4 regions of the Pantoea sp. CFCC18179 genome follow, and region 4 is predicted to be linked to each of the others. Evidence: predicted binding sites of a transcription regulator. Region 4 holds the regulator's gene; each other region holds the start of a gene.
What was found. Region 4 encodes sigma-54, which starts transcription at its own class of promoters, with help from an activator protein. Its sites were predicted from a motif close to GTTGGCACANNTTTCGCTNT; they were not measured.

Region 1: the regulator sigma-54 is predicted to act here: its motif matches at 2,635-2,654, upstream of glnA (glutamate--ammonia ligase).
Region 2: the regulator sigma-54 is predicted to act here: its motif matches at 2,878-2,897, upstream of glnK (P-II family nitrogen regulator).
Region 3: the regulator sigma-54 is predicted to act here: its motif matches at 4,665-4,684, upstream of ACPUC7_RS23120 (gamma-glutamyltransferase family protein).

The regions. Positions count from the first base shown of each region.
Region 1 is NZ_JBNBPM010000011.1:112,869-120,814, forward strand. Features, by position in the region: gene yihX (glucose-1-phosphatase) at 1-358, opposite strand, end outside; gene typA (ribosome-dependent GTPase TypA) at 542-2,362, opposite strand; gene glnA (glutamate--ammonia ligase) at 2,802-4,211, shown strand; gene glnL (nitrogen regulation protein NR(II)) at 4,399-5,448, shown strand; gene glnG (nitrogen regulation protein NR(I)) at 5,456-6,865, shown strand; gene hemN (oxygen-independent coproporphyrinogen III oxidase) at 6,896-7,946, opposite strand, start outside.
Region 2 is NZ_JBNBPM010000005.1:290,030-297,975, forward strand. Features, by position in the region: gene ACPUC7_RS12720 (YbaY family lipoprotein) at 1-22, opposite strand, end outside; gene tesB (acyl-CoA thioesterase II) at 228-1,091, shown strand; gene amtB (ammonium transporter AmtB) at 1,163-2,452, opposite strand; gene glnK (P-II family nitrogen regulator) at 2,486-2,824, opposite strand; gene ACPUC7_RS12740 (SmdB family multidrug efflux ABC transporter permease/ATP-binding protein) at 3,084-4,889, opposite strand; gene ACPUC7_RS12745 (SmdA family multidrug ABC transporter permease/ATP-binding protein) at 4,852-6,621, opposite strand; gene ACPUC7_RS12750 (Lrp/AsnC family transcriptional regulator) at 6,644-7,105, opposite strand; gene ACPUC7_RS12755 (PLP-dependent cysteine synthase family protein) at 7,221-7,946, shown strand, end outside.
Region 3 is NZ_JBNBPM010000021.1:15,126-23,071, forward strand. Features, by position in the region: gene ACPUC7_RS23090 (pyridoxal-phosphate-dependent aminotransferase family protein) at 1-715, opposite strand, end outside; gene ACPUC7_RS23095 (amino acid ABC transporter ATP-binding protein) at 737-1,468, opposite strand; gene ACPUC7_RS23100 (amino acid ABC transporter permease) at 1,449-2,105, opposite strand; gene ACPUC7_RS23105 (amino acid ABC transporter permease) at 2,105-2,773, opposite strand; gene ACPUC7_RS23110 (transporter substrate-binding domain-containing protein) at 2,778-3,563, opposite strand; gene hpxU (MurR/RpiR family transcriptional regulator HpxU) at 3,757-4,596, opposite strand; gene ACPUC7_RS23120 (gamma-glutamyltransferase family protein) at 4,718-6,304, shown strand; gene hpxX (oxalurate catabolism protein HpxX) at 6,317-6,502, shown strand; gene ACPUC7_RS23130 (AtzE family amidohydrolase) at 6,499-7,896, shown strand; gene hpxZ (oxalurate catabolism protein HpxZ) at 7,899-7,946, shown strand, end outside.
Region 4 is NZ_JBNBPM010000004.1:248,042-255,987, reverse strand. Features, by position in the region: gene lptC (LPS export ABC transporter periplasmic protein LptC) at 1-379, shown strand, start outside; gene lptA (lipopolysaccharide ABC transporter substrate-binding protein LptA) at 348-902, shown strand; gene lptB (LPS export ABC transporter ATP-binding protein) at 908-1,633, shown strand; gene rpoN (RNA polymerase factor sigma-54) at 1,682-3,121, shown strand; gene hpf (ribosome hibernation promoting factor) at 3,143-3,430, shown strand; gene ptsN (PTS IIA-like nitrogen regulatory protein PtsN) at 3,591-4,073, shown strand; gene rapZ (RNase adapter RapZ) at 4,126-4,980, shown strand; gene npr (PTS phosphocarrier protein NPr) at 4,977-5,249, shown strand; gene mtgA (monofunctional biosynthetic peptidoglycan transglycosylase) at 5,255-5,977, opposite strand; gene arcB (aerobic respiration two-component sensor histidine kinase ArcB) at 6,873-7,946, opposite strand, start outside.

The DNA.
Region 1 (7,946 bases), on a different contig from region 4:
GCGTTGGCCAGAATTCAAAGTGCAGTTGGTTGGTGTTAGAGAGGATGACCACACGCTCGCCCCCGGCGCGTAGCTGGTTCATTATCGCAAGCGTTTCAGGACGCACATCAACAAAGACCGCCTGCCAGCCTGCGGTGAATTGCGGGTAGCTCAGCGCGATGTCGAGTTGGTCGCAAATGCGCGCAGCAAATTCGGGATCGCTAATTTCACCACGTTCATGTTTTTCGAACGCCTCATCCATGCGGAAACGACTTTGCAGCGTTGCCAGCGGCACGCGCCCTAAATCACTCCAGACGCCGAGCACACGATTAAAATCGATATCAACAATCACATTGCCTAAATCAAAAATGTACAGCATGACGCCTCTCCTTTACGTTCCCTGGATCATTCACTCTAGCGACAAAAAGTATAGCTGAACAGGGTGAGCGGCGCGGAAATCGGCAATCTGGAAGCGAGGGCAAAGTTCACTAAGCGAGCGTTGCAGCGGGTTGCAGGCATAAAAAAGCCCCGCAATGCGGGGCTCAATATCAGACTGTTTCGCTTAGTCTTTGCTGCCACGAGAAGAACGTTTACGATCGTTCTCGGTCAGGTGACGTTTACGAATACGTACTGACAACGGAGTCACTTCTACCAGTTCGTCATCATCGATGAACTCGATAGCCTGTTCCAACGTCATTTTCTGCGGTGGAACCAGAGTGGTGGCTTCATCAGTACCTGACGCACGCATGTTGGTCAGTTTCTTACCGGTCAAGCAGTTAACAGTCAGGTCGTTAGAACGGCTATGAATACCGATGATCTGGCCTTCATAAACTTCTGCACCGTGACCCAGGAACAGCTTACCGCGATCTTGCAGACCGAACAGGGCGAACGCTACCGCTTTACCCTGGCCGTTTGAGATCAGTACGCCGTTCTGACGCTGGCCCACTTCGCCCGGACGAACGTCGTCGTAGTGGCTGAAGGTGGAGTACAGCAGACCAGTACCTGAAGTCATGGTCATGAATTCGTTACGGAAGCCGATCAGGCCACGGCTTGGGATCATGTAGTCGAGACGTACACGGCCTTTGCCATCCGGATCCATGTTTTTCAGATCGCCTTTACGCTCACCCATCGCTTGCATCACAGAACCCTGATGGGTTTCTTCGATGTCGAGGGTAACGTTTTCGAATGGCTCTTGTTTACGGCCTTCGAACTCGCGGAAGATTACTTTCGGACGGGATACCGCCAGCTCGAAACCTTCACGACGCATGTTTTCGATCAGAACTGACAAGTGCAGCTCACCACGACCAGAAACACGGAACGCATCTGAATCTTCAGTTTCTTCAACGCGCAGTGCAACATTGTGTACCAGTTCTTTGTTCAAACGCTCCAGAATCTGGCGCGACGTCACGAACTTACCTTCTTTACCGCAGAACGGCGAGGTGTTGACGTTGAAGAACATGGTTACGGTTGGTTCATCGACGCTCAAGGCTGGCAGCGCTTCCACATTCTGCGTGTCGCAGATGGTGTCAGAGATGTTCAGCTCGCCCAGGCCGGTGATAGCGATGATATCGCCCGCTTCCGCCAGGGTGCTTTCGATACGTTCCAGACCAAGGTGGCCCAGTACTTTACCGACTTTACCGTTACGGGTTTTGCCTTCGCTATCAATGATAGTGACTTGCTGGTTCGGCTTAACGGTACCGCGCTTGATGCGGCCGATGCCGATTACGCCCAGGTAGTTGTTGTAGTCCAGCTGCGAGATCTGCATCTGCAGTGGCGCTTCAACTTCAACCTGAGGTGGAGAAACGTGGTCGACGATCGCCTGATACAGCGGGGTCATGTCGTCAGCCATGTCGGTGTGTTCCAGACCCGCGATACCATTTAACGCCGAAGCGAAGATGATCGGGAAGTCCAGCTGCTCGTCAGTCGCATCCAGGTTAACGAACAGGTCGAATACCTGATCAACAACCCAATCAGGACGCGCGCCCGGACGGTCAACTTTGTTGATAACCACAATCGGCTTCAAACCATGAGCAAAAGCTTTCTTGGTTACGAAGCGGGTTTGCGGCATAGGGCCATCCATCGCATCTACAACCAACAGCACCGAATCAACCATGGACATAACGCGTTCCACTTCACCACCGAAGTCGGCGTGTCCTGGGGTATCAACGATGTTGATGCGATAGTCGTTCCATTTGATGGCGGTGTTTTTTGCGAGGATGGTAATCCCACGCTCTTTCTCCAAATCGTTGGAGTCCATTACGCGCTCAGTCGCTTCGGTACGAGCATCAAAAGTACCGGACTGTTGTAGCAGCTTATCAACCAGGGTGGTCTTACCATGGTCAACGTGCGCGATGATGGCGATGTTACGCAAATTTTCGATCACAGCTTTGCCTCAGGCATTATAGAAATAACGCGGTATTGTACACGGATTAAGCGGAAGACTGAACATGATCACAGATTTCGCCGAAAGTTTCTCGTAGCGCTGGTTTTTAGCACCGTTATCGGTGCATTAATCTGCACTGCGATGGCAATTTGCACCAAAGTGGTGCTTAATTTCACCTAAGGTGCACCGATATGATGCATGCAATCCATCCTGGTGCAGCCTTCGACTCACGAAAGGGCGCATTGTAGCGCCATTTTCACCGTTGTCATAAAGTTGGCACAGAATTCGCTTTATCTATATTAAGCGAAAACGACAGTTATAAAACGGTTGAAAGAGCTTGCCGAGATCTTTGGTTAGGGGTGGCCAGTCAATATGGCGCATTCCCGGCAACGAAGTTCTCTCACCATGACGATAATGACCATTTCCAGGAGAGTTGAGTATGTCTGCTGAACACGTTCTCTCGATGATGAACGAGCACGAAGTTAAGTTTGTTGACCTGCGTTTTACCGATACTAAAGGTAAAGAACAGCACGTTACTATCCCTGCTCACCAGGTTAACGCTGACTTCTTCGAAGAAGGCAAAATGTTTGACGGCTCATCAATTGGTGGCTGGAAAGGCATTAACGAATCAGACATGGTGCTGATGCCGGATGCAACCACTGCGGTGATGGATCCGTTCTTCGAAGACTCGACCCTGATCATCCGTTGCGACATCCTTGAGCCAGGCACGCTGCAGGGCTACGATCGTGACCCACGTTCTATCGCTAAACGTGCAGAAGAGTTCCTGCGTTCTTCCGGCATCGCGGATACCGTGCTGTTTGGACCAGAGCCAGAGTTCTTCCTGTTCGATGACATCCGTTTCGGTTCCTCTACTTCAGGTTCACACGTTGCTATCGACGATATCGAAGCAGCATGGAACACCGGTAAAGAGTACGAAGGTGGCAACAAAGGTCACCGTCCAGGTCTGAAAGGCGGATACTTCCCAGTGCCACCGGTTGACTCAGCGCAGGACATCCGTTCAGCCATGTGTCTGACCATGGAGCAAATGGGCCTGGTGGTTGAAGCGCATCACCACGAAGTCGCCACTGCTGGTCAGAACGAAGTGGCTACCCGCTTCAACACCATGACCAAAAAAGCTGACGAAATTCAGATCTACAAATACGTGGTGCACAACGTTGCTCACGCGTACGGCAAAACTGCAACCTTCATGCCTAAGCCAATGTTTGGCGATAACGGTTCTGGTATGCACTGCCACATGTCCCTGTCAAAAGGCGGCGTGAACCTGTTCTCTGGCGACAAGTACGGCGGCCTGTCTGAAACTGCTCTGTTCTACATCGGCGGTATCATCAAGCACGCTAAAGCGATCAACGCCCTGGCGAACCCAACTACTAACTCATACAAGCGTCTGGTCCCAGGCTACGAAGCACCTGTTATGCTGGCTTACTCTGCGCGTAACCGTTCGGCTTCTATCCGTATCCCAGTGGTTGCTAGCCCGAAAGCACGTCGTATCGAAGCGCGCTTCCCAGATCCAGCGGCTAACCCATATCTGGCATTCACCGCGCTGCTGATGGCTGGTCTTGATGGTGTTATCAACAAGATCCATCCTGGCGATGCGATGGACAAAAACCTGTATGACCTGCCTCCGGAAGAAGAAGCTGAGATTCCAAAAGTTGCAGGTTCTCTGGAAGAAGCATTGAACGCACTGAACGAAGACCGCGAGTTCCTGACCCGCGGCGGCGTGTTCACTGATGACGCTATCGACGCGTACATCGAACTGCGTAAGCCAGAAGTTGACCGTGTGCGTATGACTCCGCACCCAGTTGAGTTCGAACTGTACTACAGCGTTTAATTTAAAAATTTCAGCCTCTATTCACGCTGTATTTTCGCAGCGTGAATAACCTGAAAGATTTTTATATTGCCGTGGAAACTTTAGCCCATCTCCGGATGGGCTTTTTTCTCCGCGCATTCATGGTTTGAAGCACAGATTTCCGTCCTGACAGGCTATAATGCACTAAATTAGTGCAGAGGAACGCTGTATGGCAACTGGCACGCTGCCCGATGCGGGGCAGATTCTCAACTCCCTTATCAACAGTATTTTGCTGGTCGATAACGATTTAGTTATCCATTACGCCAATCCGGCGGCGCAGCAATTACTGGCGCAAAGCTCACGTAAATTGTTCGGCACGCCATTACCGGAATTAACCGGCTATTTTTCGCTGAATATTGAGGTGATGAGCGAGAGTCTCGGGGCTGGCCAGGGCTTTACCGATAGCGAAGTAACGTTAGTGGTGGATGGTCGCGCGCATATTATGTCGCTGACGGCACAGCGTTTACCGGATGGTTTTATTCTGCTGGAAATGGCGCCGATGGATAATCAACGTCGTCTTAGCCAGGAACAAATTCAACATGCTCAGCAAGTGGCAGCGCGCGATTTAGTGCGCGGTCTGGCACATGAAATTAAAAACCCGCTGGGAGGGTTACGTGGCGCCGCGCAACTGCTTACTCGCGCGTTACCCGATCCCTCTTTGCATGAATATACGCGCATCATCATTGAGCAGGCCGACCGCTTACGTAATCTGGTTGATCGCCTGTTAGGCCCGCAGCAACCGGGTTTGCATGTGACGCAAAGTATTCATCAGGTTGCCGAGCGTGTGGTGAATCTGGTGTCGATGGAATTGCCAGATAATGTTTCGCTGGTGCGAGATTACGATCCGAGCCTGCCGGAACTGCCACACGATCCCGACCAAATTGAACAAGTGCTGTTAAATGTGGTGCGTAATGCGCTGCAAGCATTGGGTGACGAAGGCGGCACCATCGTTATTCGTACGCGTACCGCCTTCCAGCTGACGCTGCACGGCACGCGTTATCGTTTAGTTGCTCGCATTGATATTGAAGATGACGGCCCAGGGATTCCGGCCCAGCTACAAGATACGCTGTTCTATCCGATGGTGAGCGGACGCGAAGGTGGCACCGGTTTAGGTCTCTCCATCGCCCGCAGCCTGATCGATCAGCATTCGGGAAAAATAGAATTTAACAGTTGGCCAGGTCACACCGAATTCTCGGTCTACCTGCCTATTCGCCAGTGAGGTTTCTATGCAACGAGGGATAGTCTGGATCGTCGATGACGATAGCTCCATCCGCTGGGTGCTTGAACGGGCGCTCACTGGAGCCGGTTTGAGCTGTGCAACCTTTGACAGCGCTAACGAGGTATTGGATGCGCTCGCAAGCAAAACCCCAGACGTATTATTGTCAGACATTCGTATGCCTGGCATGGATGGACTTGCGCTACTAAAGCAGATTAAACAGCGCCATCCGATGCTGCCGGTGATCATCATGACGGCGCACTCCGATCTGGATGCGGCGGTCAGCGCTTATCAGCAAGGCGCGTTCGATTACCTGCCAAAACCGTTTGATATTGATGAAGCGGTGGCGCTGGTAGAGCGTGCAATCAGCCATTATCAGGAACAGCAGCAGCCGCGCAATCAGCCGGTTAGCGGCCCAACCACCGACATCATTGGCGAAGCGCCGGCGATGCAGGATGTGTTCCGCATCATTGGTCGCCTTTCACGCTCCTCCATTAGCGTGCTGATCAACGGTGAATCTGGCACGGGTAAAGAGTTAGTGGCGCATGCGTTGCATCGTCACAGTCCACGCGCGAAATCTCCCTTTATCGCGCTGAATATGGCCGCCATTCCCAAAGACCTGATTGAATCGGAACTTTTTGGTCACGAAAAAGGCGCGTTCACTGGGGCAAACCAGATTCGTCAGGGACGTTTTGAGCAGGCCGACGGTGGCACGCTGTTCCTTGATGAAATTGGTGATATGCCACTCGACGTGCAAACCCGTCTATTACGCGTATTGGCCGATGGCCAGTTTTATCGCGTCGGCGGCTATGCGCCAGTGAAAGTCGATGTGCGTATCATTGCGGCAACGCACCAGAATCTCGAGTTACGGGTGCAGGAAGGCAAATTCCGTGAGGACTTGTTCCACCGTCTCAACGTGATTCGCGTTCATCTGCCGCCGTTGCGTGAACGTCGTGAAGATATTCCACGGTTGGCGCGTTACTTCCTGCAAGTGGCCGCGCGTGAATTGGGTGTTGAAGCCAAGATCCTGCATCCTGAAACCGAAACCGCACTGACGCGTCTGCATTGGTCCGGTAACGTGCGTCAGTTGGAAAACACCTGCCGCTGGTTAACCGTAATGGCGGCGGGCCAGGAAGTGTTGATTCAGGATCTGCCGCCAGAACTGTTTGAGTCCAGCACGCCAGATAGTCCGGTGCAGTCGTTGCCAGACAGTTGGGCCACGTTGCTGGCGCAATGGGCCGATCGCGCGTTGCGTTCCGGTCATCAAAACTTGCTGTCTGAAGCTCAGCCGGAGATGGAGCGCACTTTGCTCACCACCGCGCTGCGCCATACGCAAGGGCACAAACAGGAAGCCGCACGTTTGCTCGGCTGGGGACGTAATACCCTGACGCGCAAGTTGAAAGAGCTGGGAATGGAATAAAACAAAAGGGAGCGAAAGCTCCCTTTTTACTTATATCACCCGCGAAAATTGCTGCATGCGCATCTTTTGCCGCATGTAGACATCAAAGCACATACAGATGTTACGAATCAGCAAACGCCCGACGCCGGTGACGTGCAAGCTGCGACCACGCTGTTCCACCAATCCATCCGCCACCAGCGGCGCGAGCAACGCTAAATCTTCAGCAAAGTAGTTTTCGAAATTAATCGGCCATTGTGCTTCGACTGTAGCGAAATCCAGAGCGAAATTGCAGATCAGCGACTTGATCACATCGCGACGCAGGCAGTCATCGTCATTGAGCGACAGGCCGCGCCATAACGCATTGCCGCGTTGCTCAACGTGCGCGTAATAATCTTTCAGCTCTTTGTGATTTTGCGCGTAGCTGTCGCCCAACATGCTAATAGCCGACACGCCTAATCCCAGCAGATCGCTGTCGCCTTGCGTGGTGTAACCCTGGAAATTACGATGCAATTCACCGGCGCGCTGCGCGACTGCCAGTTCATCGTCCGGGCGTGCAAAGTGATCCATGCCGATGAACTGATAACCTTCACCGGTTAACGTGGCGATGGTTTGTTGCAGGATTTGCAGCTTCTGTGCCGCGCCTGGCAATTCGTCATCTTTGATTTTGCGCTGTGCGGCAAACAACGTTGGCATGTGCGCATAGTTGAAGACGCTAAGGCGATCGGGATTGAGTGCAATCACGCGCTGTAAGGTGAAAGCGAAGCTCTCCGGCGTTTGCAGCGGCAGACCATAAATCAGGTCGAGACTGACCGATCCAAAGCCTTGATCACGCGCACGCTGCACCAGAGCAAAGATGGTTTCTTCATCCTGCACACGATTGACGCGCTCTTGCACCGCTTTGTTGAAATCCTGCACGCCCATACTTAAACGGTTGAAACCTTCGGCGCGCAAATGATCGATCATTTCCAGTTCGATTTCACGTGGATCAACTTCGATCGACATTTCTATGTCATCAGCAAGGGTGAAATGATCGCGCAAAATCGCCACCAGCCGGCTTACCTGCTGCTGATTGAGGAAAGTCGGTGTGCCGCCACCCCAATGC
Region 2 (7,946 bases), on a different contig from region 4:
TAATAACTTGCCAGAGTTTCATCGATGTCGTCTCCTTATGAACACTATGATTGTCGGCGGGTATTTTACTCCGTAGCTTTTCACCCGCTGAATGCCCTTAATTCTGGCACAAAAATCGGCTTTATGCCTAAAGCCACTGCCAGCTCGCTGAAATCACGGCAAAATCATTGACGGAAACTGGTCGGATCTTTCAAACTCACTCCATCGGTATTACTGAGGAATCCGCTATGAGCCAGGCACTGCACAACCTGCTTAATTTATTAAATTTGGAAAAACTGGAAGAAGGGTTATTTCGCGGGCAAAGCGAAGATCTTGGCCTGCGACAGGTGTTTGGTGGTCAAGTAGTGGGGCAAGCACTGTACGCAGCAAAGCAAACGGTGCCAGAAGATCGCATCATCCACTCATTCCACAGCTATTTCCTGCGCCCGGGCGATAGCCAGAAAGCCATCATTTATGATGTCGAAACGCTGCGTGACGGCAAAAGCTTCAGCGCTCGCCGCGTCAGCGCGGTGCAGAACGGCCAGCCGATCTTCTACATGACAGCGTCATTCCAGGCGCCCGAAAGTGGTTTTGAACATCAGAACACCATGCCGAAGGTGCCAGGCCCGGATAATTTGCCGTCAGAACAGGATTTGGCGCAAAAGCTGGCCGCCCATTTGCCGCTCAAACTGAAAGAGAAATTCCTCGCCGAACGCCCGTTGGATATCCGCCCGGTGCAGATTCACAATCCGCTAAAGGGGCGTGTCGATGAACCGGTACGTCAGGTTTGGATTCGTGCGAATGGCGCATTGCCAGATGACCGTCGCATCCACCAATATCTGCTGGGATATGCTTCCGATCTCAACTTCCTGCCGGTTGCGCTTCAGCCACACGGCAAAGGCTTCCTGGAGCCGGATATGCAAGTTGCCACTATCGATCACTCAATGTGGTTCCATCGCCCGTTCGATTTGACGGAATGGTTGCTGTATAGCGTGGTCAGCACCTCAGCATCTGGCGCGCGTGGTTTCGTTCGAGGTGAGTTTTATACGCAGGATGGCACCTTGGTGGCGACCACGGTGCAGGAAGGTGTGATGCGCCAACGCGACGCATAAAAAAAGGGGCGATATTATCGCCCCTTCTGCTTTTTATAGTTTTAGCGCACTGCTCTTCTTCAGCCCGGCTCTTACTGGTTGTAAGCGTTTTCGCCGTGGCTGTTCACATCCAGACCTTCACGTTCCTGATCTTCTGGAACACGCAGGCCAACAATCATATCTGCCAGTTTGAAGCCGATGAAGGCCACAACGGCGGTCCACACGATGGTGACGCCCACGCTGAACAACTGTACCCAAACCTGATGGCCCATGGTCACGCCTTCTGCGTAGCCCACGCCGCCCAGTGAAGAGGAAGCGAACACGCCAGTCAGGATACATCCGAGGATGCCACACACGCCGTGTACACCGAACACGTCACATGGGTCATCAACACGCAGCCATCTTTTCAGAGTAGTGACGCCCCAGATACCAGCCAAACCACCTGCCAGACCGATAATCAGCGCGCCGCCGACACCGACATAACCACAGGCTGGGGTAATCGCCACCAGACCCGCGATGAAGCCCGAGCAAGCACCGAGCAGAGAAGGTTTGCCACGCATCGCCCACTCGCCAAACACCCAAGACAGCACCGCACCCGCAGTTGCAACAACGGTGTTGAGGAACGCCAGCGCCGCGATTTCGTTAGCCGATGAAGCAGAACCGGCATTGAAGCCGAACCAGCCTACATACAGAATCGCAGTACCGAGGAACACCATCGGCAGGTTGTGCGGTTTGAAGGCTTCTTTGCCGAAACCAGCACGTTTACCCACCAGGTAAGCACCGACCAAGCCAGCAACCGCGGCGTTGATGTGAACAACCGTACCACCCGCGAAGTCGAGCGCACCGTCTTGCGCCAGCAAGCCACCAGCCCAAACCATGTGTGCGATTGGCAGGTAAGCCAGCGTCAGCCAGACCACCACGAAAATCAGCACCGCAGAGAAGCGAATACGTTCAGCCAGAGCACCAACAATCAGACCCACGGTGATACAGGCGAAGGAAGCCTGGAACGCCACGTGAATGTACTGGTAGAAGCTGCCCATAACGGCTTTCAGTTCGATATTTTTCAACATCGCCCACTGGAAGTTACCGAAGAAGGAGTTACCTTCGCTGAACGCCAGCGAGTAGCCATACAGCACCCACAGCACGCACACCAGAGAGAAGGTCACCGCCACCTGCGTTAACATTGACAGCACGTTTTTACCGCGAATCAAACCGCCGTAGAACAGCGCAATTCCCGGAATCGACATAAACAGTACTAACGCGGTACAGATCATCATAAAGGCGTTATCGGCTTTATCCGCTACGGCAGGAGCTGCCGCCATGGCCAGAGACGGTAACAGCGCGAGGCTAGCAAGGCCCAACTTCGTCATTACTTTATTCATTTCTTTCCATCCCATCACAATTCAGAGCCCCAGTTACAGTGCTGCTTCGTCGGTCTCGCCGGTACGAATACGGATAACGCGCTGTAGTTCTGCGACGAAAATCTTACCGTCGCCAATTTTGCCGGTATAAGCGGCTTTGCTGATGACATCGACCACTTCGTCAAGTTGATCGTCCGCAATAGCGATATCAATTTTTACTTTTGGCAGGAAGTTAACGCTGTACTCGGCACCGCGATAAAGCTCTGCGTGACCTTTCTGGCGACCGAAACCTTTCACCTCGGTAACTGTCAGTCCCTGAATGCCAATAGAGGATAAGGCTTCACGCACGTCCTCCAGCTTGAATGGTTTGATTACCACGGTAACCAGCTTCATACGTTCCCCTCCAGATAAGAAATTGAGTGAGTCTTCGCGGACACGCAGAGATATAAGCAAACGCTGTGCCATAAATAAAAAAAGGGGAATGTCAGTAGCATAGGCGCGCTGCATCGCGCTTCGTTATGTGATGCGCGACGCAATTTGGGGAGAGAGAACAGAAAAGGTGTTGCATTAACGCACCAATTTGGTGCTTTAAGCCTCAAAGAAGTGCATCAATACAGAACATTCCGAGAAAACTGTGCAAAAAAGGTGCAATTCACCCTTCAGCGTGTACGGGAATGCCCGCCGCGAGTTCATCGCCCGCTTGTTGCAATTGATACATCTGCCAATAACGACCTTGCTCGGCCAGCAATTCAGCATGCGTACCGCGTTCAACAACCTGGCCGCGATGCAGCACCAAAATCTGATCGGCTTCAGTGATGGTGGAAAGCCGATGTGCAATCACCACCAAGGTACTGTGCTGACGCAACGCACGTAACGCATGCTGGATCGCCTGCTCGGTGCCGGAATCGATATTGGCGGTGGCTTCGTCGAGGATCAGAATCTGCGGCAATGACACCAACACGCGCGCCAGCGCCAGCAATTGCTTCTGCCCAACCGAAAGATTATTGCCCTGCTCGCCCAGCCGCGTATGAATGCCCTCCGACATACTGCGCGCCAGCGGTGCCAGTTGCACCGTTTCCAGCGCTTGCCACACTTGCTCTTCCGGGATATCACGGCCTAAACGCACGTTGGCCAGCAATGAATCGGCCAGCACCACCGGATCTTGCTGCACCATCGCCACGCTTTGACGCAATGCCGCATGGGAAAGCTGCGGCAGCGGTCGACCATCGAGTTCAATCGAACCGCGCGTCACCGGGTAATAGCCCATCAGCAAGTTGGCTAAGGTACTTTTGCCGCTGCCAGTATGCCCAACCAGCGCGACAAAATTGCGCGACGGCACATCAAGATTGATGTTGCTCAACACATCACGGTCATCGCGATAGGCAAAACTGACCTCGCGCAGTGTGATGCTACCGGATTTAAGCGGTTGGCTATCGCCGCCGTAACCTTGTTGGTCAGCATCCATCAGCTCGAAGATACGTTCGCCGGAAACCACCGCTTGTTGCAGCATTGATTGCTGGGTGGTGAGCTCAATTAGCGGTTCGTTGAGACGTCCCAAATAGGTGATAAACGCGTACAACACGCCGACTTCAAACACCCCGGGTGTGGCAAAGCTGAACAACATCAGCAAGCCACACAGAATCATGGCTGAAAACAGGCTCAACAAAGGGCGCAGCAAGAAGCCATCAAGACGCAACGTTTCCATGCGTGCCAGATAATGCGAGCGGCTGGCTTCCCCCATGCGTTCGCCGAAACGCGCTTGCTGGCGGAACTGCTGGATCACGCTCATGCCGTTGATCACTTCGTTAAAGCCGTTGTTGATGTCCGCCAGATAACTGCGTACGCGGCGCGCGATTGGCGTACTGTAGCGCTGATAAATTAGCATCACCGTCAGCACCAGCGGGAAGATCACAATCGCCACCAGCGCCATGCGCCAATCCAGCGAGAACATCGCCACTAGCATGGCACCAATCAGCGCGGCAGCACGTAAAACCGTGGCGACCACGGTGACATACAGATCTTTGATCACTTCGGTGTCGTTGGTGACACGAGAGATAATTTGCCCCACCGGCTGGGTATCAAATGCGCTAAGCGGTTGGCGCAGCGCGGCGTTCATCACATCGACGCGCAATTGCTGCACCACGCCAATCGCGGCGCGGTTAAACAGCAACGCCTGAAAATAGTGCAAACCGGCGGCTAATAATTGCAGCAGCACAAAGCCCACCAGCAATCCCGCCACAATGCCCCACGGCATTTGATGTTTTGCCACTAAATTATCAATGAAGTAGCTCACCAACACCGGTCCGGTGACTTCTGCCGCCGCCGCGATCCACAGCATGCCAACCGCCAGCCACAGCGATTTGCGCCACGGTTTGCCATACGCCAGCAGGCGTTTCAGCGTTGGCCACAAAGGTTTTGCTTTAGCCACGGATCGCTCCTTCTGCCACTTCATCCTCATCCAACGCCGCTTCCAATTGCTGATAACGGTACATATCGCGATACCAACCTTCATTTGCCGCCAGTGTGTCATGATCGCCACGCTGCGCTACCGCGCCTTGTTGCAGCACCAGAATTTCGCTGGCTTCGGTTAGCGCCGACAAGCGATGCGCGCTGATAATCAAAGTGCGGCCTTTGCCCCAAATGCGCAGGTTATGCAGAATGTCATGTTCGGTGCGGCCGTCTACCGCTGAAAGTGCATCATCCAGAATCAGGATTTCGGCGTTCAGCAGCAGCGCACGGGCAATCGCGATGCGTTGTTTTTGTCCACCGGATAACATCACGCCGCGCTCACCCACTTCGGTTTCATAACCTTGCGGCAAACGTAAAATATCGTCGTGCACGCAGGCCATTTGCGCCACGCGCTCCAACTCTTCCTGCGTTGCATTGGGCCGACCTAATGCCAGATTATTGGCGATGGTATCTGAGAACAGGAATGGCGTTTGGCTGACCACCGCCAAACGGCTGCGCCAGCTATCGAGTCGCAACTGCGGCAACGGCGTGTTGTGGTAGCGAATGTCGCCCTGATCGATATCGAAATGACGTTGGATCAGGCTCAACAAGGTACTCTTGCCGCAGCCAGTGGGTCCGCACAAACCGAGCATTTGCCCCGGTTTCAGTTGGAAATTGACATGACTAAGCACCGCGCTGGAGCTGGCCGGATAACGGAATTCGCGAATCGCCACCTGCAATACGCCAGGTTCCGATGGCAGAATTTTTTGCCCATCTTCCACCGCTGGGGCTTCGTTCAGCAGCGCACGGATACGACTCCACGCCGCACTACCGCGCTCGACGATGTTGATCATCCATGCCAACGCCAGCATCGGCCAAATCATTAAACCGAGATACATCACGAAACTGGTGAGCTGGCCGAGCGTCAAATTACCTTCCCATACCATCCAGCCGCCGCCGGCAATCGCCAGCAAATTGGAGAAGCCAACGGCGATATAAATGATCGGATCGAAACGCGCATCAACGCGCGCCACATGCAGGTTTTTCTTGCCAGTATCCGCCGCTATCCCAGCGAACTGCTGCGATTGATGATCTTCCAGACCAAAGGCTTTGATCATGCGAATACTGGTCAGGCTTTCTTGCGTTTGATCGTTGAGGCTGGAGAACGCCGCCTGCGCCACTTTGAATCGCTGATGCAGACGCGCGCCGTCTTTTTGGATGGCGAATGCCATAATTGGCATCGGGATCAGCGCCAATAACGTCAGTTCCCAGCTGATTTGCGTACTCATTACAATCAGCACCACCAAACCCATCACCAGCGAATCCACCAGCGTCAGCACGCCTTCACCGGCTGCGAATACCACGCGATCCACATCGTTGGTGGCGCGCGCGATCAGATCGCCGGTGCGATGACGCAAATAAAAAGCGGGATGCTGGCGGCTGAGTTGACGATAGAAATCTTCGCGCAGTTCGACCGCTAATTGGTAGGAGGCGCCAAACAACAGCACGCGCCAAACGTAACGCAGCAGATAGACGATCACCGCAGTGACCAACATCACGCCGATCCACATGAAGATCTGGCCAGTACTGAGGCGATGTTGCGTTACGCCATCAACAATCACGCCCACCACATGCGGCGGCAATAATTGCAGCAAAGCAATCACGATCAGCAAGCTGACGGCGCCCAGATATCGCCGCCACTCGCGCAAAAAATACCAACTTAACTGGCTGAATAATCGCACAAGCGTGTCTCTTTCTTTGCCCTTAGGGCGCTACCGGCAATGCGGTGGTATATTTAATCTCTTCCATGGCAAAACTGGATGTCACATCCATCAGCCCCGGTACGCCGTTCACCAGGCGCTTATAAAAGCTGTCGTAGCTCTTCATGTCTGCGACCTGAATACGCAGCAAATAATCGTATTCACCCGCCATACGGTAAAACGCCATCACTTCCGGCATTTGTTGCACCACGGCGACAAATTGCTTAAACCACTCGCTGCTGTGCTGCTGCGTTTTAACAAACATAAAGGCAGTGAGCGATAAACCGATCTTCTCGCCGTCGAGCAGCGCCACGCGCGCACGAATAATGCCATCATCTTCCAGTTTTTTCAGGCGTTTCCAGCACGGCGTGGTGGTGAGATTGACCGCATCGGCCAGGTTTTGCAGCGACAACGTACAATCCTGCTGCAATAGCGCCAGCAAAGTGCGGTCAGTTTTATCTAACATTTGCCACTCCAGGAGAAAATTTTTCTCTAATCTCGCCATTATAGCGCGGTTTTAGCAACCTCTTTTTCCTGCCAGTGCCTTAGAATATGCCCAATAATGATTACGGAAACGCAACATGCAAACACTCTGGGTTCGCCACGCTATTAATGAAATTAACGCCGACTTTCAGCGCTCGGCAGATACCCATTTGATCCGCTTCAAGCTAGATGATTTTCCAGGCATTCACTTTTACCTCAAAGATGAAAGCACCCATCCCAGCGGCAGCCTGAAGCACCGCCTGGCGCGTTCGCTGTTTCTGTATGGATTGGCGAATGGCTGGATCAATGAAAACACGCCGATCATTGAAGCGTCTTCTGGCAGCACGGCGGTTTCAGAGGCTTACTTTGCGCAATTGTTAGGTTTGCCGTTTATCGCCGTAATGCCTGCCAGCACCGCGAAACGCAAAATCGAGATGATTCGTTTTTATGGCGGCGAATGCCATTTCGTTGCCGATCCTTGTCAGCTGTACAGCGAATCAGAACGCCTGGCGCGTGAACTCAACGGTCACTTTATGGATCAGTTCACCTATGCCGAGCGCGCCACCGATTGGCGTGGCAACAACAATATCGCCGAGAGCATTTTCCGTCAGATGTCGCATGAACCGTTCCCGGTGCCGCATACCTTGATCATGAGCGCGGGCACCGGCGGCACCTCGGCGACGTTGGGCCGCTACATCCGCTATCAAGGGCATAACACGCGCTTGTTGGTGGTTGATCCGCAGCATTCGGTATTCTTTGACTACTGGCACAGTCGCGACAATACGTTGCGTAGTGAACGTGGCAGCGCCATTGAAGGGATTGGT
Region 3 (7,946 bases), on a different contig from region 4:
CGTCCTGATGATCGGCAGTACGAATGCCCTCTTCCACGCATTTACGTTTGCGGATCACTGCTTCCATCTGCGGACTCAGGGTGATCGGCGAAGTGCCGGACGGACCGCCGAGGCATTTCTGCATGCCAGCCGATACCGCATCCAAGCCCCACGCATCGGTTTCCAGCGCATTACCGCCGAGTGACGCGGTAGCGTCGGTGTAGAACAGCACGCCATATTTCTGGCAAATTGCGCCGAGTTGTTCCAGCGGTTGCAGCATGGTGGTTGAGGTATCGCCCTGCACCGTCAGCAGCAGGCGCGGTTGCACTTTTTTGATCGCATCTTCGATTTGATCCGGCGTAAACACTTCGCCCCACGGCACTTCGATGGTGTGCACCTCGGCACGGCAACGACGGGCGATTTCACACAGCAGATGACCAAAACGGCCAAATACGGGCACCAGCACTTTGTCGCCCGGACGGATCGCCGACAGCAAAATGGCTTCGATACCGGCGCGTGAAGTGCCGTCGATCAGCATCGTCCAGCGGTTTTCAGTGCGGAATACGCCACGGTACAGCGCCATCACTTCGTTCATGTAATGTGTCATCGCCGGATCGTATTGACCAATCAACTGGCTCGACATGGCGCGCAGCACGCGCGGGTCGGCGTTGATCGGTCCCGGCCCCATCAACAGGCGCTGCGGCGGATTGATTTGCGAAAACTGGCTGATATCCATGGTGTATTCCTTGTTGTTCGTTTACAGACGCACGGTCGAGATGAACTGCTTGAGTTCGGCGGTTTGCGGATTGGCGAACAGCGTTTTGCTGTCGCCCTGCTCCCACACGCGCCCCTGATGCATAAAGACCACGCGATCGCCCACGTCGCGGGCGAAGTTCATTTCATGAGTAACGAGAATCAGCGTCATACCTTCAGCGGCTAACTGCTCCAGCACTTTCAGCACTTCGCCCACCAGCTCAGGATCGAGCGCCGAGGTGATCTCATCACAGAGTAAAACTTTGGGCTGCATCGCCAGCGCACGCGCAATCGCCACGCGCTGCTGCTGCCCGCCAGACAGATTGGCCGGATAGTAATTGATGCGCTCGCCGAGGCCGACTTTCTCCAGCATCTGTGTCGCCAGTTCGCGGCATTCGGCTTCACTTTTCTTTAGCACGCGGCGCGGTGCCAGCATCACGTTTTCCAGCGCCGTCATGTGCGGGAACAGATTGAAGTTCTGGAACACCATGCCAACAGAGCGGCTGATTTCGCGTGCTTGCGATTCGCGATCGGTAATGGTCATGCCGCCGAGTTTGATGCTGCCTTCCTGATAGCCTTCCAGCCCGTTCATGCAGCGTAGCAAGGTACTTTTGCCCGATCCGCTGCGGCCGATAATCGAGATCACTTCACCGTGATCGACATCGAGATCGACGCCTTTCAAAACGTGGTTGTCGCCGTAGTACTTCTGTACCTGATTAATGGTGATGAGCGGCATTGAATTTTTTCTCCAGGTACTGGCTGTAACGCGACAGCGGATAACACATCAGGAAGTAACCGAGCGCCACCAGGCCAAACACCTTGAACGGCTCGTAAGTTACGTTATTCAAAATGGTGCCGGCTTTGGTCAGCTCGATGAAGCCGATAATCGATGCCAGCGCAGTGCCTTTAATCACCTGCACGGCAAAGCCCACGGTTGGCGCGATAGCAATGCGAATCGCCTGCGGTGCCACCACGCGAAACAGCGTTTGACCAAAGTTCAAACCAAGGCAACGCGAGGCTTCCCATTGGCCTTTGGGCAAGGCGCGAATGCTGCCGTACCAGATATCCACCAAAAACGCGCTGGTGTAGAGCGTCAAGGCCAGCGAAGCCGCCGTCCAGGGCGCGACATCAATGCCGAATAAACCGACACCGAAGAAGGCGAGGAACAGCTGCATCAGCAGCGGCGTGCCCTGAAACAGTTCGGTGTAAGCGCGCACCAAGCGCATCGGCCATTTGCGTTTCAGCAGGCGCATAAACAGCAGCGGCAAGGTCACCAGCGTTCCGCCAAAGAACGCCACCAGCGACAGTAAAATAGTCCAGCGCGCTGCCAGCAGCAGGTTGCGCAGGATGTCCCAATCGGTAAATTGCGTCATCATGCCGGTTGCGCTCCCAACCATTTACGTCCCAACGCCAGCAATAACTGACGCATGGCAATCGACAACGCCAGATAGATCAACGTGGTCACCAGATAGACTTCAAAACTCAAAAAGGTACGCGACTGAATCAGGTTGGCGGCGAAGGTCAACTCTTCGTACGAGACCTGCGACACCACCGAAGAGCCGAGCATCACGATGATGCATTGGCTCACCAGCGCCGGATAAATCCGTTGCAGCGACGGCGGCAGCACCACGCGGATAAAGGTTTGCGCGCGGGTCAATCCCAGCACGCGCCCCGCTTCCCATTGGCCGCGCGGCGTCACCTGAATCCCGGCGCGAATAATTTCGGTGCTGTACGCGCCAAGGTTAATCAACATCGCCAGCAGCGCAGCTTCGCCCGCCGTCAGTTTCAGACCAAGATTGGGCAAACCAAAGACGATGAAAAACAGCTGCACCACAAACGGCGTGTTACGGATCAGCTCGACGTAGACGCCCCAAATGCGACTGGCCCAGCTGGGTTTGCCGCTGCGCAGCGCCGCGCCGAGAATGCCCAGGCTGACGCCGCCCACCGTGGCGAGCACAGTGATCTGAATCGTCACCCACAACCCGGCTAGCAACTCTGGCCAATGCGGCCAGAGATCTGCAAAGTTTAGTTGCCCAATCATGATGTTATGCGCCGAGGTTAGCTGGCAGTGGCGCTTTCAACCACTCTTCCGACAGCTTGTTCAGCGTGCCATCTTTGATGCCTTGCTCAATCAACGCATTCACTTTGTCTTTCAGCGCTGGTTCATCTTTTTTCAAGCCGATGTAGCACGGTGAATCTTTCAGCATAAACTGGGCAACCGGCGCTTTTTCCGCGTTCTGGCGCGCAATCGCGGCCACCACTAAGTTGCCGGTGGCGACATATTGCACTTGTCCTGACAGATAGGCTGACAGCGTGGTGTTGTTATCTTCATAACGTTTCACCTGCGCATCTTTCGGTGCGATATCGCTCAACACCATGTCTTCTACTGCACCGCGCGTTACGCCGATGGATTTACCGCTCAACGCGGCAGCATCTTTCAGCGTTTCACCTTTCGGACCAAATACGCCAAGGAAGAACGGCGCGTAAGCCTGGCTGAAGTCGATCACTTTCTCGCGTTCAGCATTTTTGCCCATGCTGGAGATCACCAGATCGACTTTATCGGTTTGCAGATATGGCACGCGGTTAGCACTGGAAACCGGCACCAGCTGCAACTTCAGTTTCATCTGTTTTGCCAGGTACTTCGCCATGTCGATGTCGTAGCCCTGCGGCTGCAAATCGGTGCCCACTGAACCAAACGGTGGGAAGTCTTGTGGCACAGCAACCCGGATCACGCCGCGTTTCTGGATATCCTGCAACTGATCGGCCATCGCGCTACCAACCTGCGCCATCAGCAATGCCGCGCCTGCTACCGCCAATAAAACTTTTTTCATTATGCACCCCGGTGAGTTAAACGTGAAACGAAAGATTCTTGATGAATCGATTTGCAACTAATGTGCCAACCGCTGTAGCGAGGAGAGAAAGGGTGAAAAACGATGATTTATGAGGTTTCAGGCAGAAAAAACGGGCATTGCGCCCGTTGCAGTTAACGATCAATAACGGTGCAATGCACCATAATGGCGCCCGTTAGCGGTGTTCCAGCTCATCGAGATGTTGATAAAGATCGGCGATTTGATGGATGCGCTGACGGCCCTGCGACAACATTTCATGCAGTAAAGCGTTGGCCAGCAAGTTAACCAAACTCATGGCCGACGCATAGCTATCAAAAGCGGAAACGCTGTCCAGCGGCGCGCACAGCTGCCAGCGCGCTAAGGTGATGATGCCCTGCGCCTGCGGCTCGCATAGCGCCAGCACCGGAATGTTGCTGTGTTGCAGTTGCTGCATCAGCGGACGGATGATGCGTGGACGACGGCGAAACGCCATTACCACCACAATATCTTCGGGCGTGATATCCACCAGCTCTTCACCCAGTGTCTGGCCTGGCTGCGGCAGCACATGCACCTGCGCACGCGCCTGCATCAGCTGTTGGCGCAGGTGCAGCGCCACCGGATAGGCGTTGCGCATGCCGATAATAAATACCCGCTTTGCCGTGCCAATCGCCGTAATCACTTCACCAAATTGCTGCGGATCGATGCTGTTTACCCATTGCGTTAAGTTCGCCATTTCTTGCTTATAGTGGCGCGATAACAAGGTGTTACCTTGCACTGCATCACGGTTATCGGTGAGCGGCATACCGCTTTGGCGCAGCACGCGCAGTTCATCGCGCATGTCTTTGTATTTCTCGTAACCGAGGCGCTTAAACAACCGGCTGACCGTGGCCTTCGAGACACCGCTCAGCCGCGCTAACTCGGCGCTGTTGTAGCTGATCAGGTCATCAAAATGGTCAAACACGAAGTCGGCAATACGCTGCTCCTGCGGCGATAGCTGCGGATAGTGACTACGAAGGCGTTCATCAAGTTGTTTCATCATCGGTCCTGTAACTTTCGTTTCACCACAAGCTAGCATAAATCGATCCAGATTGATGTCCGACCAAAACTGGAACAGCTCTTGCTTTCACTCAACCACGTACCCAGAAAAAGAGTTCCCTATGATACAGAGCAATATGGCGCCATTAGGCATGGCCGTCGCGCCGCATCATCTTGCCAGTGAAAGCGCTTTAGCGGTGTTACGCGAAGGCGGCAATGCGATTGAAGCCATGGTAGCCGCCGCAGCTACCATCGCCGTGGTTTATCCGCACATGAACGGTTTAGGCGGCGACGGCTTTTGGTTGGTGGTGCCACCCAATGGCGATCCGATTGCCATTGATGCCAGTGGTGCCGCCGGTTCGCTGGCGCACCTCGATTTCTATCACGGCGAAACACATATTCCGCATCGCGGTCCTAAAGCCGCGTTAACCGTGGCGGGCACCGTCAGCGGTTGGCAGGAAGCGCTAACGCTGGCGCAGGAACTCGGTGCCGCACCGTTGCCGCTGGCGCGTCTGCTGCGGGATGCGATTCGCTATGCCGCCGACGGCATTCCGGTCACCGCCTCGCAAGCCGCCGCCACTGCCGCCAAGCAGCACGAGTTGCAGCATCAGCCTGGCTTTGCCGCCACTTATTTGCCGGATGGCAATGTGCCCGCAGCGGGCAGCCGTTTCACCCAACCGGCGCTGGCGAATACGCTGAGCCTGTTGTGCGATCAAGGTTTAGAGAGTTTCTATCGCGGAGAACTGGCGCACCATTTAGCGCGTGAAATGACCGCGCTGGGTATGCCGATCACGCTGGAAGATTTGCAGAACCAGCGTGCACGCCGCTGCACGCCGCTGCATCTGGCGCACAGTGAGGGCGATATCTGGAACATGACGCCGCCGACGCAAGGTTTGGTGTCATTGGCGATCCTCGGCATTACCGACCGCCTGAATATGGCCGCCGCCGATGAAGCGCAAACCGTGCACCGCATCGTCGAAGCCACCAAAAAAGCCTTCGCACTGCGCGATAAACACATCACCGATCCGCGCCATATTGATATTGACGTGCAAAGCCTGTTGGATGCCGATCACCTCGGTTCGCTGGCGGCAAAAATCGACGATCAACAAGCCGCGCCATGGGGTACTGGACGTGGGCCAGGCGATACGGTGTGGATGGGTGTGATGGACAGCAGCGGTTTGGCGGTGTCGTTCATCCAAAGCATCTACCATGAATTCGGCAGCGGCGTGGTGCTGCCCGGCACCGGGATTACCTGGCAAAACCGTGGCGCGGCATTCAGCCTGCAACCCGATCATTTACTGACGCTGCAACCGGGCAAGCAACCGTTCCATACGCTCAATCCCGCCGCTGCACGCCTGAAAGATGGGCGCACCATGGTATATGGATCGATGGGCGGCGACGGCCAGCCGCAAACCCAGGCGGCGATTTTCACCCGTCACGTGATTCAAGGCATGTCGCTGCAACAAGCGGTGAGCGCGCCGCGTTGGTTGCTTGGTCGCACGTGGGGACAATCCTCTGACTCGCTCAAACTCGAAGCCCGTATTGCGCCGGAAACCGTGCAGCAACTGCGCGCGCTCGGTCATGAGGTTGAGCTGCTGCCTGATTTCAGCGAAGTGGTCGGCCATGCGGGGGCAATCGTCAGACACAACAACGGCATGCTGGAAGGCGCATTTGATCCGCGCAGCAACGGCAGCGCCGCCGGTTTCTAATGGAGAGTGACAATGAATAAACACGTCGATTGGGCCACCTACATCGCCCAAATGGAACAGATTCTGGCGCTGGAACTGGATGATTCGCGCCGTGCCGAATTGCTGACGCAGTTCAACCGCATTGCGGCGATGGCAGGGCCGCTGATGGCGCTGCCGCTCGACGATCGTCTGGAAGTGGCGGGAGTGTTCCAGCCATGAAACTGTCGTCATTATCCATTACGCAACTTCAGCAAGCGCTGAGCCAGGGCGAGATCAGCGCGCACGATATCGCGCAATCCACATTAACGGCGATTGAGCAGCATAATCCGGCGATCAATGCCTGGACCGAAGTCACCGGGCAACGCATGCTGCGCGAAGCTGAACAGATCGATCAGCAGCGCCAGCGCGGTGAAAGCTTGCCGCCGCTGGCCGGTATTCCTTACGCGGTGAAAAATCTGTTTGATGTCGCCGGGCACAGCACGCTGGCCGGTGCCAGCTTATTCAGCGAACGCGCCGTGGCGCGCGAAGATGCGTGGGCGGTGAGCAAATTGCGTCAGTCCGGCGCATTGCTTTCCGGCATGCTGAATATGGATGCCTACGCGTACGGCTTCACCACTGAAAATACCCATTACGGCGCCACACACAACCCACGCGATTTGAGCCGTGTGGCGGGCGGATCGTCTGGCGGTTCAGCTGCGGCGGTGGCGGCGGGTTTGGTGCATTTTTCCCTTGGCACCGACACCAATGGTTCGATCCGCGTGCCCGCTTCGTTGTGCGGCATCTTTGGTTTAAAACCGACCTTTGGCCGTCTATCACGCAGCGGCAGCCATCCGTTTGTCGCCAGCCTCGATCACATCGGCCCGTTTGCCCGCTCGGTGGAGGATTTGAGCCTGGTATATGACACCTTGCAAGGTGCCGATGCCAGCGATGCTTTTCAGGCAGCACAACCCATTGCGCCGGTGAGCCATGAGTTGAGTAAAGGCACACAAGGCATACGCAGCGCGGTGTTGGGCGGTTTCTTCTCGACATGGTGTAGCGATGAAGCCCATGCGGCGGTGGCGATGGTGGCTAAAGCGCTGGAAGCGTCTGAAGAAGTGACGATGCCGAATGCTGAAATCGCCCGTTCGGCCGCGTTTATCATGACGGCGGCGGAAGGCGGCAATCACTATTTGCCGTTGCTACGCAGCCAACCGGAACAATTTGAACCGAATTCTCGCGAACGGTTATTAGCTGGCGCGATGTTGCCTTCGGCGTGGTACGTGCAGGCGCAACGCTTCCGCCGCCATTTCCAGCAGCAAGTGTTGCCGCTGTTTGAGCACTTTGATGTGCTGATTGCCCCCGCCACACCGTGCACGGCGACCACCATCGGCCAGGAAACCATTCATATCAACGGCCAGGATTTGCCTACGCGCGCCAGCATGGGCATGCTGACCCAGCCAATTTCCTTCCTTGGCTTGCCGGTGTGCACCGTGCCGCTGCAAACGGCTAACGGTTTGCCGATTGGCTTGCAGCTGATCGCCGCACCGTTTAAAGAACATCTGGCACTGCGCGCCGCGTGGGCGCTGCAACAGCAAGGGCTGACGCTGCCACAAATCACCTTAATGGATGCATGAACATGACGCCTGAACATATTGATCGCCCGGCGATTCTCGCCGAAGTGACT
Region 4 (7,946 bases):
AGTGACCTACTTTTCTGCCGATGAGGTAAGTTGGTTTGATAATCCGGTCATGACCACCTATGACGAAAATAAAGTGCCAACCTGGTCAGTACGCTCCGATAAAGCCAAGCTGACGAAAGATCGCATGCTTTATCTTTATGGTCATGTTGTCGTTAATACGTTGACTCAGGATTCACAACTTGAGCGTATCCTTACCGATAACGCGCAGGTTAATTTGGTCACCCAGGATGTGACGTCTGACGATCAAGTCACCCTTTTTGGCCGCAGTTTTAATTCCACTGGCACGAAGATGCGCGGCAACTTACGGACGAAGAATGCTGAGCTGCTTGAAAAGGTCAAAACTTCCTATGAAATCCAAAATGAACAAAAACAGCCTTAAGTTATTGCTGGTGAGTACGCTGCTGGCGACGAGTTTACCTGCACTGGCGTTGACCGGCGATTCAGACAAACCGGTTAATATCGATTCCGTTAATCAAGCATTGGACCTGCAAGGTAATGTCGCGACCTTCACTGGCAACGTGATCGTTACTCAAGGTTCTATCAAGATCACCGCGGATAAAGTGGTGGTCACGCGTCCAGGTGGCGACAGCAAAAAAACCATCGTGGATGCTTACGGTAATCCCGCCACTTTCTATCAAATGCAGGACAGCGGCAAACCAGTGCAGGGTCACGCTTCGAAACTGCATTACGAATTGGCCAACGATTTTGTTGAATTGACCGGCAACGCTTACATTCAGCAGCTGGACAGCAACATCAAAGGCGACCGCATCACTTACCTGGTGAAAGAGCAGAAAATGCAGGCTTACAGCCAGGGTGAGAGCAAGCGTGTGACCACCGTTCTGGTACCGTCGCAGCTGCAGGATAAAAACGGTTCGTCTGCGAGCCCTAAAAAGAGTAATTGATTGCTATGGCCACACTGATCGCTGAAAACCTGGCGAAAGCCTACAAAGGCCGCCGCGTGGTGGAAGATGTTAGCCTGCAGGTGAAATCCGGCGAAATTGTCGGCCTGCTTGGCCCAAACGGTGCCGGTAAAACCACCACCTTTTACATGGTTGTGGGCATTGTGCCGCGCGATGCCGGCCGCATCGTGATTGATGACGAAGACATCAGTATTCTGCCGCTGCATGCCCGTGCACGTCGCGGTATCGGTTATCTGCCGCAGGAAGCGTCAATTTTCCGTCGCTTGAGTGTTTACGACAACCTGATGGCGGTTCTGCAGATTCGTGATGACCTGACGGAAGAACAGCGTCAGGATCGCGCCAACGAACTGATGGAAGAGTTCCACATTGGGCATTTGCGCGACAGCATGGGGCAAGCGCTGTCAGGTGGTGAACGTCGTCGTGTGGAAATCGCCCGCGCGCTGGCCGCCAATCCGAAATTTATCCTGCTGGATGAACCTTTTGCCGGGGTTGACCCGATTTCGGTTATCGATATCAAGAAAATCATCGAGCATTTGCGTGACAGCGGCCTTGGCGTGCTGATTACTGACCATAACGTGCGTGAAACCCTCGCCGTGTGTGAACGCGCTTATATCGTCAGCCAGGGCCATTTAATTGCCCATGGCACGCCTGATGAAATTCTTGTAGATGAGCAGGTTAAGCGTGTTTATTTGGGCGAAGAGTTCAGACTCTGATAAGGTGTCGTAACACCCTACGTTTGCTTAGGAAATTCTAATCGAATTATGAAGCAAGGTTTGCAACTCAGGCTCAGCCAACAACTGGCGATGACTCCACAGCTGCAGCAAGCAATTCGCTTGTTGCAGCTTTCTACGCTTGAACTCCAGCAAGAACTGCAACTGGCGCTGGAAAGCAATCCGCTGCTTGAACAAACCGATCTGCATGAAGAAGTCGACGCGCGCGAATTTCAGGAACAGGAAAGCGATTCGTTAGACACGCGAGAAGCGCTTGAACAGAAAGACATGCCGGATGAGCTGCCACTTGATGCCACCTGGGATGAAATTTACACCGCGGGAACCCCTTCAGGCACCGGCACCGATTATCAAGATGATGAACTGCCGGTTTATCAAGGCGAAACCACCCAATCGCTACAGGATTACCTGATGTGGCAGGTGGAGTTAACGCCGTTTTCTGACACCGATCGCGCCATCGCCACGTCGATTGTCGATGCTATCGACGATACCGGCTATCTCACCGTCAGCTTACAAGACATTTATGACAGTATTGGTGACGAAGAGCTGGCGCTGGATGAAGTTGAAGCGGTGCTGAAACGCGTGCAACGTTTCGATCCGGTCGGCGTCGGTGCACGTGATTTACGTGATTGCCTGCTGGTACAACTCTCGCAATACGCCGCTGACACGCCGATGTTGGCAGAAGCGCGCTTGATTGTAAGCGAACATCTCGATCTGCTGGCAAACCACGATTTCCGCAGCCTGATGCGTGTGACACGCCTGAAAGAAGAAGTGCTTAAGGATGCGATGATGCTGATTCAGTCGCTTGATCCGCGTCCCGGCCAATCGATCAACACCAGCGAACCGGAATATGTGATTCCCGATGTGCTGGTGCGCAAAATCCATAAACGCTGGACGGTTGAACTCAATTCCGACAGCATGCCGCGTCTGAAAATCAATCAGCAATATGCGGCGATGGGCGGCGCGGGTCGCAATGACAGCGACAATCAATATATCCGCAGTAATTTACAGGAAGCCAAGTGGCTGATTAAGAGCCTGGAGAGCCGTAACGACACGCTGCTGAAAGTGACACGTTGTATCGTTGAACAGCAGCAGGCGTTTTTTGAGCAGGGCGAGGAGTACATGCGTCCAATGGTGCTGGCAGATATTGCCCAGGCTGTTGATATGCATGAATCCACGATTTCCCGCGTGACCACGCAGAAGTATTTGCACAGCCCGCGTGGCATCTTTGAGCTGAAGTATTTTTTCTCCAGTCACGTCAACACCGAAGGCGGCGGCGAAGCCTCGTCCACGGCGATTCGTGCGTTGGTGAAAAAATTGATCTCCGCGGAAAACCCCGCAAAACCCTTGAGCGACAGCAAACTGACCTCCATGTTATCCGATCAGGGCATCATGGTAGCGCGACGTACGGTTGCTAAATATCGCGAGTCTTTATCGATACCGCCATCAAATCAGCGTAAACAGTTGGTTTGACCGAACGAAGAAGGAAGACCTATGCAGCTAAACCTTACCGGACTTAACGTTGAGATTACCGAACCTCTACGCGAATTTGTAAATACCAAATTTGCCAAACTGGAACACTATTTTGATCGTATCAATCAGGTTTATATTGTTCTAAAAGTAGAGAAGGTGACGCAGATTGCAGATGCAACACTGCACGTCAACGGCGGGGAGCTGCACGCCACATCGGAAGCGGAAGACATGTACGCGGCCATCGACGGGTTAATCGATAAGCTTTCCCGTCAGCTGACCAAACATAAAGACAAACTGAAAAAACACTAACCTTCACGCTTGCAGAGTGCTGACTGATTCGGCACTTAGAGCAAAGATGGGGCGGATTGTACCGCCCCGTTTTGTCATCTGCGCAAGCGCCAGCGGGCTAAAGGCAATGAAATCAATTGCCTGATTCTCGCGGCTAAGTGAACTCGCAAGTGAAACGATGATGAACAACGATCTGACACTGGAATTGAGCTCGGTCCTTTCACTGGACTGTACCCGTAGCGGCGTACACTGCCAGAGTAAAAAACGCGCGCTGGAAATTATCAGCGAGCTGGCAGCGAAGCAGCTCAATCTGCCGCACCAGACGCTTTTCGAAGCAATCCTGACCCGCGAACGGATGGGCAGTACCGGCATTGGCAACGGCATCGCCATTCCCCATGGCAAGCTGGAGGAAGATACTTTGCGTGCCGTAGGCGTGTTTATCAGCCTTGATCAGCCGATTGCTTTTGATGCGGTCGATAATCAACCGGTTGACCTGCTGTTTGCCCTGCTGGTGCCTGCGGACCAGTGTAAAACCCACTTGCACACGCTTTCGCTGGTCGCCAAACGGCTGGCGGATAAAACCGTTTGTCGCCGTTTACGCGCGGCACAAAGCGACGAAGAGCTCTACGCCATTATCACAGAAGCTCAGGAAGAACACTCTTAAGCGACAAACACTTTTACCGGCGTTTTCGCCGGTTTAAAACGGGAGAAATGTGATGGTGCTGATGATCGTTAGCGGTCGGTCAGGCTCGGGAAAATCAGTCGCGCTGCGTGCCCTTGAAGATATGGGCTTTTACTGTGTCGATAACTTACCGGTGGTGTTATTGCCGGAGCTGGCGAATACCTTAACCGAACGCAATATCTCTGCGGCAGTTAGCATTGACGTGCGCAACATGCCGGAATCACCGGAGATTTTTGAAACCGCTCTGAATAATCTGCCGGATTCTTTTTCACCCCAGTTGCTGTTCCTGGATGCCGATCGCAATACTTTGATCCGCCGCTACAGCGACACGCGCCGCCTGCATCCGCTTTCCAGCAAAAACTTGTCATTGGAAAGCGCCATCGACGAAGAGAGTGATCTGCTGGAGCCGCTGCGTTCACGCGCCGATCTGATCATCGATACCTCTGAAATGTCAGTGCATGAATTGGCGGAAATGCTGCGTACACGCTTGCTCGGCAAACGTGAGCGTGAGTTGACCATGGTATTTGAGTCCTTTGGCTTCAAGCACGGCATTCCGATCGATGCAGATTATGTGTTCGATGTGCGTTTCCTGCCGAATCCGCACTGGGATCCGAAACTGCGCCCAATGACCGGCTTGGATCGCCCTGTCGCGGCCTTCCTTGATCGCCATACTGAAGTGCATAACTTCATCTATCAAACGCGCAGCTATCTGGAATTGTGGCTGCCGATGCTGGAAACCAACAACCGCAGCTACCTGACGGTTGCCATTGGTTGTACCGGCGGCAAACATCGTTCAGTGTATATCGCCGAGCAACTGGCAGATTATTTCCGTTCACGCGGTAAAAACGTGCAATCTCGTCATCGTACTTTGGAAAAGCGCAAATCATGACCGTGAAGCAAACCGTTGAAATTCGTAACAAACTGGGCATGCATGCACGCCCAGCAATGAAGCTGTTTGAGCTGGTGCAGAGTTTTGATGCGGAAGTGCTGCTGCGCAACGAATCGGGCACCGAAGCAGAAGCCAGCAGCGTAATTGCGCTGCTAATGCTTGATTCAGCCAAAGGCGGCCATATCGAAATTGAAGCCAGCGGCCCACAAGAAGAGCAGGCACTGGCGGCGGTCATCGAACTGTTTGAAGCGGGTTTCGACGAAGACTAAACGTTTTAGTGCAGCTTGTAGCGATTCAAGAAACCTTCCCCGCCCAACTGCCGCATCTGGCGCATAATCCACTGCTGCCGCTGACGAATATAGCCAGAAGGTGCATCTGCGCGGAAGCGAATGGGGTTGGGTAGTACCGCAGCCAACAGCGCGGCTTCAGACATAGTCAGCTGGCTGGCGGGTTTCTTGAAATAACGCTGCGACGCCTCTTCCACGCCGAATACGCCGTTACCAAATTCTGCAATATTGAGATAAACCGTCAGAATTCGGCGTTTGGTCCACACCGTTTCAATCCCAACCGTTAAGCCCGCCTCCAACCCTTTGCGCAGCCAACTCCGTCCATCCCACAAAAAGAGATTCTTTGCTGTTTGCTGTGACAAGGTCGATGCGCCGCGCATGCGTTCATTGCCATCGTTATCCAGCACCGATTGAATGGCATCAACATCAAAACCCCAATGCTCGGGAAATTTTTGATCCTCAGATGCGATTACCGCCAGCGCCATCCACGGCGAGATTTCATCCATGCCAACCCAATCTGAGTGTGCAACATAATCAAACTGGCCGGTAAACCAGGCACCGATTTGCCGCTCGACCATGACGGCGGAGAACGGCACTGGAATAAATGCAAACAGCAGAATGCCCGCTAACCAGATGCCCAGCCAAGCCAACAGAACTTTTGCAATCAGCACTTTAATGCGTTTTCCCAGCTTCCCTTTACTCTTACTCATGCAATTATCTCTTACCTGTTCCCTGCATTAATCAATCACTCGAGTCACAATATCAAACACCCGTAATTGACCGCTAAAATTTATCCTCATTCATCTAACTCTTTCAGGGTAAATTGTTGCCAAAGCAATCAACGTTCCTCTATTAGAGCCATTTACATCAAGCACTTCCGATAAAAAGGAATCGGTTCCATTGCATTATAACCACCACAATAACGCGCTGAAGATACTTAACTGAATGTGATATTGCTCACGTAAAATCTTTCACATCGCTTAACTATAATATTTAGTAGTCTTCGAGGATGTTCATTGATAAGCGAGACCATTCTGAAAAACGCGACTAATTCGCCTGCATCTCAGCCACATTTACTGTCAATATTGGTAAAGCGTTTTACCACGCTTTAGGTTTACATTATTCGGTACAGTGTAAACTGGAACTTTCTGCTGAGGGTTTCCAAAACGTTTTGGATAACCGTGCATAAATCCCAACATTATCAATATATATCAGCATGTTAATCTAACTTAGCACCAATTTTTTGTCGGATTTGGATTTTCGCTGCTGCTTGCAGGCTTTTCCTGCTGATGAGTGAAGCAAAACCAGGCAAAAAGTAGAACATTTGGTCAAAAAGAGTACAATATGGCAAAGAAATTAATTCCTTGCTTGACTGTGTCAGCAAATTAATGTTTTCTGTATTTAATCGCTGCTCAACATCACACAATTTAATGAATCTTGTCGCAAGCGTTGGCGAATTTGTTAAGGTGATTTGGAAGCGTTAACCAATACCAAACTGTTGCTTTTTGATTCGATTTCCAATAATAGCAGCAGTACCCATTTCCCTGGTGTTGGCGCAGTATTCGCGCACCCCAGTTTCGACTGGGGTCATTTTTTTCTAGCGTCCTATGATTTTTCACGCTCAGCGACCCAATCACGTAACACTTCCACGTCCTTCCGCCACTCTTGTTTAAGTTCGTCGATCCACTCTTGTACGTTGTCCCACCATGCTGGCAATTCCGGCGACTGAATTTGTTTGGCCAATTGCTGTAAATGCAGCAAACCCACTGAACCGGCTGCACCTTTAATCTTGTGACCTTCCTCGGCAATGCCTTTTTGATCGCGCGCCATCATGTTGGAATCCAACACATCCAGATAGCCCGGCATCATCTGTTCAAACATAGTAAGACTTTGGGTAATCAGACCCGGGCCGACCAACTCGATGTATTGCTCCAGCATTGCCACATCCAACAGCGTGCGAGATTGCTCGGTTGCAGAACTGCTGGCGAGCTCTTCTTGCTCCGGCTGATAATCCCAGAACTTTTTGATCATCGCGGTCAACGCTGGCACAGCTAGCGGCTTGCTCAGCACATCGTCCATACCGGCATCGAGATACTCTTTTTTGTCCTTCAACACGTTGGCCGTCAACGCCACCAGCGGCGGCAGTGATTTACCGCCATGACGCTGATGAATCGCGCGTGAGACATCCAGGCCAGTCATGTCAGGCAATTGAATGTCGAGCAGGACTAAATCGAACTCTTGCGGATCAAACATCGCCAACGCGTCGGTCCCAGTCATCGCCACTTCAACGCTGCAACCCAATTTTTCTAACACCGAACGCGCCACAATGACGTTGAGCTCGATATCCTCCACCAGCAGCACATGCAGCGCCGGCAGCGGCATGCTGTCGTCCAGATTGTCGTCTTCGACTTCCTCAGCAACGCGTGGCGCGTTGATCTCAACGGTGAAGCATGAACCTTGCCCGGCAACGCTGCTGACGCTGATATCGCCGCCCATCGCTTGTGCCAGGCGACGTGAAACCGCCAAACCAATGCCGGTGCCGGTTGCTGGTTTGCCGCCGTGTTGATCTTTCACCTGGTAATACATGGCGAAGATCTTATCTTGCTCCTCTTGCGGAATTCCCATGCCGGAGTCCTGCACCTCGAAGTGCAGCGTTTCATCCTGACGATAAGCCACACG